Regions from separate parts of the Streptomyces sp. NPDC005820 genome, predicted to be linked through region 1. Evidence: riboswitches for the same ligand, from Rfam matches in the RefSeq annotation. Region 1 holds a riboswitch; the other holds the start of a gene.

Region 1 (5,413 bases):
CGTCTTCAGGTAGTCGTACTCGGCGAGGGCGCCGCCGCGCGGGGTGGCGAAGAGGTCGTCCGGGGAGCGGACGTCGACGGCGTTCCAGAAGTTGTTGAGGTCGGAGACACGGTCGTTGACACCGCCCGCGGAGACGGGTGTGGCGATGTATTCGAGGACGTACGGCCCGTCGAGCGGCCGCTTGAACCAGAGGGTCGCCCCGGCGGGCACATCGACCTCCAGGACCCCGCACGAGGCCGTGACGGTCCCGCCCCGCTCCAGTTCCACGGCCCACTGCCCGAGTCCGTGGCGGAAGTCGTCGCGGGCGATCAGCCGGCGGCGGGACGGAGCCGCCACCGCGGTCCCCGGCGCCAGGGCCGCCAGTGCGGCTCCGGTGGCAAGTGCTCCGAACGCTCTACGCGTGGTCGTCATGCCGACTCTCCCCAGAAAGCGCTTTCTCTCCATGGGGATCACTGTGTCCCCACCCCGCCCCCGCTGTCGATGGGGCGAAAAGGCATCAACACGCACGGCGAAGGCCGGACCCGTGGTTCGGGTCCGGCCTTCGCCGTGCGTGTCAGGCATGTCGGGCGCGCTCGGCGGCCGCCGCGTCGGAGGGGGTCAGCCGACGGCGAGGCCGTGGGAGCGGAGGTAGGCGACCGGGTCCACGTCGGAGCCGTAGTTCGGCGTGGTGCGGATCTCGAAGTGCAGGTGCGGGCCCGTCACATTGCCGGTGGCGCCGGAGAGGCCGATCTGCTGGCCCGCGGTCACGGTCTGGCCGGCCGAGACCGAGAGCTGCGACAGGTGGGCGTACTGGGCGTAGTAGCCGTCGTTGAGCTTGATGACGACCTGGTTGCCGTACGCGCCGCCCCAGCCGGCGGAGACGACCGTGCCCGCGGCTATGGCCTTGAGGGAGGTACCGGTCGGGACGACGAAGTCGACGCCCGTGTGGTAGCCGCTGGACCACATGCTGCCGGCCACCTTGTAGCCGGTGCCGACGGTCGCGCCGGACACCGGGAGGGTGTAGCCGCCGGCGGTGCTGGTGGCGCTCTCGGCTGCCTGGGTGGCCTCGTTCGAGGAGGACGAGGACGACGAGGAGCCCTTCGAGTCGGAGGACTTCGCCGACGAGGACGAGGCCGACGACTTCGACGAGGAAGAAGAAGACGAAGAAGAACCGGATGAACCGGACGACGACTCGACGCTCGCGGCCTTCTTGCCGAGGGACAGCTTGAGACCCGGGTGGATCAGCGAGGGGTTGCTGCCGACGGCCTCGCGGTTGTCCGCGTACAGCTTCTGCCAGCCGCCGGCCACATGCTGCTCGTCGGCGATCTTGGCGAGGTAGTCGCCCGCCCGCACGGTGTAGGTCTTCGCGCTCGATGCGGCGGACTTCCGCGACACCGGAGCGGCCTGTACGGCGTTTTCCGCGACCGATCCCGAAACGGCCTGGGCGGCCGGCCGGGAAACGGACTGCGGGGTGGCCGCATGGGCGCCGGCGGCCCCCATGAGCGGGAGGGCGAGTGCGACCCCGCCGGTTCCGGCGACGGCGATGGAACGGGTGAAGCGCTGGGTCTTCGGGCGGCGGTGCTTACCCTTCGCGGGCATGGCGAATTCCTCTCCGGCGCCTGCGAGGTGAGCTGTCGGGTGCGGACTGGAGATGCCCGGCCGCGACGGGTCGCGGCTTTACCCCAAGCCTGTTCCGGAGACCGGAGCAGGCGGTTCTGCCTGTGGGTCCCCCGCTCCTGCCGTGCACGGGTGAGTGTGCGGATTCCGGGCGGCGGCAGGATTCGGCGTCCGTCCGGATTGGTCTGGAACGTAAGCGACCAAGACGCACAGGAACAAGCAGTGGTTGCCCTGTTCACGCCTTTCTCTTGATCCGCTGTGCGAATTCCCGGTGACGCTCCGTGCAACCAGCACGGGGAAATTCGGCTAACGCCCTTGAAAAGCGCTTTGATTACGTGAACATGACGGGCGACGCAGGGTCACGGATATGACCCTGCTCACGTAATACCCCTCCAGGATCCCTTATTCCAGAGCGAGTTGGAACGAAGGATTCAATTCGGACAGAACCCTCAGATGCGACGCAGGCGGATAACCGTCGCATCGAGGTCACCGCGCAGCCCGGTCCGCAGCCCGTGGTGCAACAGCACCGCACCTCGGTGGACTTCGCCCGTTTCGCGGCATTCGTACGACGCTGTCGGGTCGAGGCCGCGCAGGCGCAGCGCCGGGACCGGCTCCCCGTAGCGCTGGGCCTGGAGCCAGGCGAGGACGACGGTCTCGTCGCCGCGGACGTACTGGACGGCACTCAGTCCACCCGCCGGGGGACGCAGCCGGTACTGGTCGCCGCGCTGGACGAGGGGCCGGATCTCCTTGTAGAGGTCGACCCAGCGACGGGCCTCGGCGAGCTCCTCCTCGGTCCACTCGGAGAGGTCCCCGCCGACGCCGAGCACCCCGGCCATGGCGCTGACGAACCGGAACCGCAGCGAGCTGACCCGGCCGTTGAGCTGGGTGTTGGGGCTGTCGGTGACCCAGGCGGCCATCACCCGCGCGGGGTGGATCTGGCTGAAGCCGTGCTGGATGTCGAGCCGGTCGAGCGGGTCGGTGTTGTCGGAGGTCCACACCTGGTCGGTGCGGGCGAGGATGCCGAGGTCGATCCGTCCGCCGCCGCCCGAGCAGGACTCGAAGGCCACGCCCGGGTGGGCCGCCCGCAGCCGGTCCAGGAGCCGGTACAGGGCGCGGACGTGGTCCACCCACAGGCGCTGCGGGTAGGGGTCGTCGGGCCAGCCGGCGTCGGTGAAGCAGCGGTTGAAGTCCCACTTGACGTAGTCGATGGGGGCGCTGGACAGCAGGCCGTCGAGCCGCTCCCAGAGGTACTCCTGGACGTCCTCGCGCGCCAGGTTCAACATGAGCTGATTGCGGAACTCCGTCCGCTTTCGTCCTGGTTGGAACTGGACCCAGTCGGGGTGTGCCCGGTACAGATCGCTGTCCGGGTTGACCATCTCGGGCTCGACCCAGATGCCGAACTGCATGTCGAGCGCGTGCACGTAGTCGGCGAGGGTCTTCAGGCCGTTCGGGAAGCGGTCCGGGTTGGGCCACCAGTCGCCGAGGCCGGCGTGGTCGCCGGTGCGGGCGCCGAACCAGCCGTCGTCCACGACGAACAGCTCGACGCCGATCGCCGCGGCCCGCCGGGCGAGGGTGGCCTGCTGCTCCTCGGAGATGTCGAAGAAGGTGGCCTCCCAGGAGTTGAACAGCACCGGCCGGTCCCGCTCGGCGTCCGGGATCACATGGGCGCGCTGGTACGCGTGCCAGGCCCGGCTGGCCCCGCCGAAGCCCGCGTCGCTCCACAGACCGGCGAACAGGGGCGTGGTGAGGGACTCCCCCGCCGCCAGCCGCAGCAGGCCGGAGTCGTCGTGTCCCGCGCCGCCGGTGATCTGCACGCGCGCGTCGGGGAGTTGGGCGACGGCGATGCGCCAGGAGCCGGACCAGCCGAGGGCGCAGCCGTAGACCTCGCCGCGCTCCTCCGTCGCGTCGGTGTCGAGGGCGACCCAGGGCAGGTACTGGTGGCCGGTGTGGCCGCGCCGGCTGCCGATGATCTTCTCGCCGTAGGTCAGCGGGGCCCGGACCAGCCGGGACTCGGCCGCCCAGCGGCCGTGCAGATGCGACAGCCGCCAGTCGTCGCGCTCGGGCAGGGTCCAGGTCGCGGAGTCGGCGCGCAGCAGCTCCAGCGGCTCCTCGCCCTCGTTGAGCAGGGTCGTCCGGCGCTCCACGACGTCGCCGCGCATCCGGTAGTGCAGGGTGATCACCAGGGCGCCGTCCCGGAAGTTCAGCAGCAGCTCGGCGCCCGGGTCGTCGGCGTCCTGGATCTCGTACGACTCGAAGGTCCACTCGGTGCCGCGGCGCCCGGTGCCGGTGCGCACGGACAGGGCGGGGCGGACGAAGCGGGGGCCGCCCTCCACCGGGTACTCCTCACGCCCGTCCAGCGCGGCCTCGAAGGACGCGCGGCCCTGGAAGGGAACGGCCGCCAGGGCCTCGGCGTCGGCGAGCTCGATCCTCGGGCCCCAGTGCAGATGCACCAGTTCGTCGGCCTCGGTGAGATGGAGGGCATAGCTGCTCGCAGGCCCCGAAAGGAGCCAGGTACGGCCGCCCGCGGCGATCTCGGGCTTCACGGTCTCGGGCATCAAACCCCCACTGATTCGAACAGGTGCGATCAAGCCCCAACATCATCAGCTGCGCGCGCCCTGCCCGGCAACGCCTGTGGACAAACCGCTCACCTGGGGAGATGAAGGATTCGTCCGCCTGTGGACAACCCGTTGCCCGGGGAATCCATGTCGTATGGTCGAATCGGTCCCGTCGGTCACCCGAGCCGCACCGACGGAGCCCGACCGGGAGGGAGCCCCCGTGACGCAGCAGATCCCGTCGACCGAGCCCGAGCTGGCAGGTGTCCGCAACTTCCGTGACGTGGGCGGTCTGCCGACCGCCGACGGACGGCGGCTGCGGCACGGCGTGCTGTTCCGCAGCGGCCATCTCGCGCACGCGACCGACGCGGACGCCGCGTTCCTGTCCTCCCTCGGCCTGCACACGGTCTTCGACTTCCGCAACGCGGCGGACCAGAAGCTGGAGGGCCCGGACGTCGACCTGCCCGGGGTGCGCAATGTGAACCTGCCGCTCTCCGACCCAGCGGACGGCGCGGAGTTCTGGAAGATGGTCCGCGACGGCGACATCGAGCAGTTGCGCGTCCTCCTCGGCGAGGGCAAGGCCGCCGGCCGGATGATCGCCTCGTACCGCACGATCATCAAGGGGCGTACGGCCGAGCACTCGCGCGTGCTGCACTCGCTCGCCGAGGACAGCGTCCCGGCGCTGATGCACTGCGCGGCCGGCAAGGACCGCGCCGGTCTGTCCGTCGCGGTGACGCTGCTCGCCCTCGGCGTGGAGCGCGAGGCGATCCTCGCGGACTACCTGGAGTCCAACGCCAAGCACCGCCGCTACAAGGTGCGGCGGGGCGGCTCGGCGGCGACCGCGTACACCCCCGAGGTGATGGAGCTGCTCAGCCCCCTCTTCGACGCCCGTGAGGAGTACCTCGCGGCGGCGCTGGAGACCATCGACGAGACCTGGGGCGGGGTCGACCCCTATCTGGAGAAGGGCCTGAAGCTGGCTCCCGCGACCCGGGAGCGGCTGCTCGAGCGGCTGCTCGACTGAGGCCGCCCGCGCCCGGAGTTCCTACTGGTTGGCTCCCGCCTCGAACAGGAACCAGATGAACGCCGCGAGGACGTGCCCCACCGCGATGTAGATGATCAGCCGGATCCAGAGGCTGCGCGGGAACCGTTCCTCCATGTCGGTCATGACGTCTCTCCAGGGGTGGGGCCCAGGCACAGCGCGGCCGTGGGACTCTGCAACAGGGTGTGGACGAACAGCAGATCGACCCCGTCGGGGTCCTGAGCGG
Region 2 (5,413 bases), on a different contig from region 1:
ACCCCGCCGGCCCCCGAGCTCTTCACCTGGGAGTTCGCCACCGACCCCTACCCCGCCTACGCCTGGCTGCGCGAGCACGCCCCCGTGCACCGGACCCGGCTGCCCAGCGGAGTGGAGGCCTGGCTGGTCACCCGGTACGCCGACGCGAAGCAGGCCCTCGCCGACCAGCGGCTCTCAAAGAACCCCGCGCATCACGACGAGCCCGAGCACGCCCGGGGCAGGACCGGTATCCCGGGCGAGCGCAAGGCCGAGTTGATGACACATCTGCTGAACATCGACCCGCCGGACCACACCCGGCTGCGACGGCTCGTCAGCAAGGCGTTCACCCCGCGCCGGGTCGCCGAGTTCGCCCCCCGGGTGCAGGAGCTGACCGACGACCTCATCGACCGGTTCGCCGCCGAGGGCGAGGCCGACCTGATCCACGACTTCGCGTTCCCGCTCCCCATCTACGCGATCTGCGACCTCCTCGGCGTGCCCCGCGAGGACCAGGACGACTTCCGGGACTGGGCGGGCATGATGATCCGTCACGGCGGAGGCCCCCGGGGCGGTGTCGCGCGGTCCGTGAAGAAGATGCGCGGCTATCTGCTGGACCTCATCCACCGCAAGCGCGCGGAACTCCCCGAGCGGCCGGAGCCCGGCGAGGACCTCCTCTCCGGTCTCATCCGCGCCTCCGACCACGGCGAGCACCTCACCGAGAACGAGGCCGCCGCGATGGCCTTCATCCTGCTGTTCGCCGGCTTCGAGACGACGGTCAACCTCATCGGCAACGGCACCTACGCCCTCCTCACCCACCCCGAGCAGCGCGACCGGCTCCAGCGGTCCCTGTCCCGGGGCGAGCGCGGCCTCCTGGAGACCGGCGTCGAGGAACTCCTGCGCTACGACGGGCCGGTCGAACTGGCCACCTGGCGCTTCGCCACCGAACCCCTCGCCCTCGGCGGGCAGGACATCGCCCCCGGCGACCCCGTCCTCGTCGTCCTCGCCGCCGCCGACCGCGACCCCGCCCGCTTCACCGACCCCGACACCCTGGACCTCTCCCGCCGCGACAACCAGCACCTCGGGTACGGCCACGGCATCCACTACTGCCTCGGCGCCCCCCTCGCCCGGCTGGAGGGCCAGACCGCGCTCGCCACTCTCCTCACCCGGCTCCCCGACCTCCGACTCGGGGCGGACCCGGCCGACTTGAGATGGCGCGGCGGGCTCATCATGCGCGGACTGCGCACCCTGCCCGTGGAGTTCACCGCGGTGCGTGGCCGGCCGGTGGCACAGGGACAGCCGACCTGAGGTCAGCCGCAGGATGACCGCCCGGCGGAGCAAAGGTGACCGACCCTCAAGTCTGTGATCTTCACGTGATCTGCGCGGCATTAACTTGTGACAAGTGATCGTCTGCCGATACGTTCACTCGTCAGCGCGGCGTACCCGTGTGTGCTCGCACCGCCCGCCGTGCCGGTCATCGCTGTCCAGAGAAAGGCCCTCGCATGCTCTCCGGGAACGGTCGTCACCGTCGCCCCCGTCAGGCTCCGGCCCTCCTCGTCGCAGCCGGAGTGACCGGCTCCGCCATCGCCATCCCGCTCCTCGCCGCCAGCGGCGCGAGCGCGGCCGACGGCACGGTGTGGGACAAGGTGGCGCAGTGCGAGACCGACGGGTCCTGGAGCGCCAACGAGGGCAACGGCGAGTTCGGCGGCCTGAGCCTCTCCCAAGAGGACTGGGAGACGTACGGCGGCCTCGACTACGCCACCCGCCCCGATCTGGCCAGCCGCAACCAGCAGATAGCCGTGGCCCAGAAGCTGCTCGCCGCGGAGGACATCGGCGCCTGGGGCACCTGCGGGCTGACCTCCGGGCTCAGCAAGCTGAGCGGCGGGGCGGAGGATGTGGACACCGGAGTGGCGGGCGACGAGTCCGACTCGTCCGTGTCATCCGGATTGTCCGACCTGTCCAAGGGGTCGTCCGGCTCGGGTGGCTCCGGCAAGGGCGACGACTCCGGCGCGGATGCGTCCACTCCCTCGACCGATCCGTCCGCTTCGGCCTCCGAGTCCCCTTCGTCCGCTTCGTCCTCCAAGGCGAACGAGTCCGGCAAGTCCGACACTTCGGGCAAGGGGAAGGGTGACGCCGAGGGGTCCGACGGCTCGCCCACGACCATCCCGGAAGCGGACGACTCGGGCGAGTCGGACAATCCTGTCCAGGATGCCGGGACTTGGAGCCTGGTCGACACCGGCTCCCTCGGCTCCGGCCGCCATCGCGGCGCCACCGCCGACGAGACCACCGGGACCACCGGGACCACCGAGACCGCCGAGGGCGGCGCCTCGACCGCCACCTCCGGCCGGCACGCCGCGTCCACCTACACCGTCCAGGAGGGTGACTCGCTCATCAGCATCGCCGACTCCCTTGGTGTCGACGGTGGATGGCGCGCACTCTACGCCGAGAACAAGGACCGCATCGGCGCCGACCCGAGCGCCATCATGCCCGGTCAGACCCTCGACACGGGTGTCCAATAGGGGTGGAACGCCCCTGAAAGCGCCGGGAGTTCACGCCCCACTTCGCGCTGATTGTCCGGTTTGGTGAAAGTGTGGGATGAGTCTCAGAAGTCGTGATCGTCTTTGATATTCCCCGGATCGGCTGTCTACGGTCAGGACCGCTCGGCAATCCGGGCCCCGGCCGCCGCAACGCCGAATCCTGCCAGCGGCAGCCCGGGAACAGTCGTCGCGTCAAGCGCCGTAGGCAGGAGCGGGGGACCCAAGGTAAGTGCCGGGCCCGGCGGTTGACCGCCGGAACCGGCTCGGGGTGAAGCCGCGCACCACGAGGTGCGTGGCCGGGCAACTCAACCGGCCCGAACCCGACAGCTCACCTCGCAGGCGTCGGTGAGGGGATGAACCATGCTGTTTTCCGGCAAGGGCAAGCACCGTCGTCCGTCCAAAGCCACCCGCGTCGCCGCGCTCGCCGGCGTCACCGGTGTCGCCATCGCCGCCCCGCTGATGGCGGCCGGCAACGCCTCGGCCGCCACCGCCTCCGAGTGGGACGCCGTCGCCCAGTGCGAGTCGGGCGGCAACTGGTCCATCAACACCGGCAACGGCTACTACGGCGGCCTGCAGTTCTCCGCCTCCACCTGGGCCGCGTACGGCGGCACCGCCTACGCCGCGCGCGCCGACCTGGCCGGCAAGGAACAGCAGATCGCCATCGCCGAGAAGGTCCTCGCGGGCCAGGGCAAGGGCGCCTGGCCGGTCTGCGGCACCGGCCTGTCCAGCACCCCGTACGGCGGCAGCGCCGGCTCCGCCGGCACCGGCTCCTCGTCGAGCTCCAGCAGCTCCAGCAGCTCCAGCGGCTCCACCGCCACCCGCTCCACCGAGCAGCAGACCGCCTCCCGCTCCACCGAGCGCCCGGCCGCCTCCAAGACGGTCACCACCCCGACCGGCAAGAAGGTCAAGAAGGGCGACGGCGAGTACAAGGTCGTCAAGGGCGACTCCCTCAGCTCGATCGCCGAGAAGCACAAGGTCAAGGGCGGCTGGCAGAAGCTGTTCCAGCTGAACAAGGACATCGTCGAGGACGCGGACCTCATCTACCCGGGTCAGCAGCTGCACCTGAAGTGACATCCGCTTCCCAGCGGGGCCACAGGCCGCTCACATGGTGGCCCCGCACACTGAAAGCCTCGTGAGGGTCACCCCCCCCGTCCCCACGGGCTCCCCGCTCCGGTGCGCATTCCCCCGTACGCACCGGAGCGGGGTTTTCTTTGCCCAGGTGTTCGTCTCTGCGCCACCCGCTCTTTGTTCCGATGGGGAACAATGTGTACGGTCAGTTTGTCCACGGGACGGTCGGTCGGCTGCCGACGGCCCCGGGGCGGATAGGCTCTAGGCGCAAGGCCCAGCAAAGGCCGACAAGGCCCCTGTGCCCCGCACAACCAGCGTCACATCCCAAGAAGGAGATGCTCGTGCCGTCCATCGACGTCGTCGTAGCCCGGGAAATCCTGGACTCCCGAGGCAACCCCACGGTCGAGGTCGAGGTCGGCCTCGACGACGGCAGCACGGGTCGTGCCGCCGTTCCGTCCGGCGCCTCCACCGGTGCCTTCGAGGCCATCGAGCTCCGCGACGGCGACCCCAACCGCTACCACGGCAAGGGTGTCGAGAAGGCCGTCCTCGCCGTCATCGAGCAGATCGGCCCGGAGCTCGTCGGCTACGACGCCACCGAGCAGCGCCTGATCGACCAGGCCATGTTCGACCTGGACGCCACCGACAACAAGGGCTCCCTCGGCGCCAACGCCATCCTCGGCGTCTCCCTCGCCGTCGCCCACGCCGCGTCCGAGGCCAGCGACCTGCCGCTCTTCCGCTACCTGGGCGGCCCCAACGCGCACCTGCTGCCGGTGCCGATGATGAACATCCTGAACGGCGGCTCGCACGCCGACTCCAACGTGGACATCCAGGAGTTCATGATCGCCCCGATCGGCGCGGAGTCCTTCTCCGAGGCCCTGCGCTGGGGCACCGAGGTCTACCACACCCTCAAGAAGGTCCTGAAGACCAAGGGCCTGTCGACCGGCCTCGGCGACGAGGGTGGCTTCGCCCCCAACCTCGACTCCAACCGCGCCGCCCTCGACCTCATCCTCGAGGCGATCAAGGAAGCCGGTTACCTCCCGGGCGAGCAGATCGCCCTCGCGCTCGACGTCGCCGCCTCCGAGTTCTACAAGGACGGAAAGTACCTCTTCGAGGGCAAGGAGCGCTCCGCCGCCGAGATGACGGAGTACTACGAGGAGCTCGTCGCGGCCTACCCGCTCGTCTCCATCGAGGACCCGCTGTTCGAGGACGACTGGGCCGGCTGGAAGGTCATCACCGACCGCCTCGGCGACAAGGTGCAGCTCGTCGGCGACGACCTGTTCGTCACCAACCCCGAGCGCCTCGCCCGCGGCATCGAGGAGGGCACCGCCAACGCCCTGCTGGTCAAGGTGAACCAGATCGGCTCGCTCACCGAGACCCTGGACGCCGTCGAGCTCGCCCAGCGCAACGGCTTCAAGTGCATGATGTCCCACCGCTCCGGCGAGACCGAGGACGTCACCATCGCCGACCTGGCCGTCGCCACCAACTGCGGCCAGATCAAGACCGGCGCCCCGGCCCGCTCCGAGCGCGTCGCCAAGTACAACCAGCTGCTGCGCATCGAGGAGATCCTCGACGACGCCGCGGTGTACGCCGGCCGCTCCGCCTTCCCGCGGTTCCGCGAGGTCTCCAAGGGCTGACCCCGCCCGGGTCGACCGACAGCCAGTCGTACGTACGTCCCCGTACTCGGTCCCGTACCGTGTGCGGGGACGTACGCGCGTGTGAGACGTACGCGCGTGTGGGTGAAAGGGGAGGCGCGAAGCCGATGGCCGTGAAGGACCGGGACCGTTTCTCCACCGCGACCAGACTGCGGCTGCTCGGCGAGCAGACCGCGGCCCGCG

The links. Region 1 has a riboswitch for cyclic di-AMP ahead of ABZ464_RS21635 (LysM peptidoglycan-binding domain-containing M23 family metallopeptidase). Riboswitches for the same ligand answer to the same signal wherever they lie in the genome.
Region 2: it holds a riboswitch for cyclic di-AMP, as region 1 does, so the genes downstream of both, ABZ464_RS03020 (transglycosylase family protein) here and ABZ464_RS21635 (LysM peptidoglycan-binding domain-containing M23 family metallopeptidase) in region 1, are expected to answer to the same signal.

The regions. Positions count from the first base shown of each region.
Region 1 covers NZ_JBEXXE010000017.1:4,539-9,951, reverse strand. The annotation lists gene ABZ464_RS21640 (DUF6250 domain-containing protein) at 1-411, opposite strand, end outside; gene ABZ464_RS21635 (LysM peptidoglycan-binding domain-containing M23 family metallopeptidase) at 598-1,578, opposite strand; cyclic di-AMP (ydaO/yuaA leader) riboswitch at 1,583-1,741, opposite strand; gene ABZ464_RS21630 (alpha-galactosidase) at 2,046-4,151, opposite strand; gene ABZ464_RS21625 (tyrosine-protein phosphatase) at 4,372-5,169, shown strand; gene ABZ464_RS21620 (DUF6126 family protein) at 5,191-5,313, opposite strand; gene ABZ464_RS21615 (XRE family transcriptional regulator) at 5,310-5,413, opposite strand, start outside.
Region 2 covers NZ_JBEXXE010000002.1:151,737-157,149, reverse strand. The annotation lists gene ABZ464_RS03030 (cytochrome P450) at 1-1,281, shown strand, start outside; gene ABZ464_RS03025 (transglycosylase family protein) at 1,476-2,492, shown strand; cyclic di-AMP (ydaO/yuaA leader) riboswitch at 2,698-2,867, shown strand; gene ABZ464_RS03020 (transglycosylase family protein) at 2,871-3,581, shown strand; gene eno (phosphopyruvate hydratase) at 3,914-5,212, shown strand; gene ABZ464_RS03010 (septum formation initiator family protein) at 5,338-5,413, shown strand, end outside.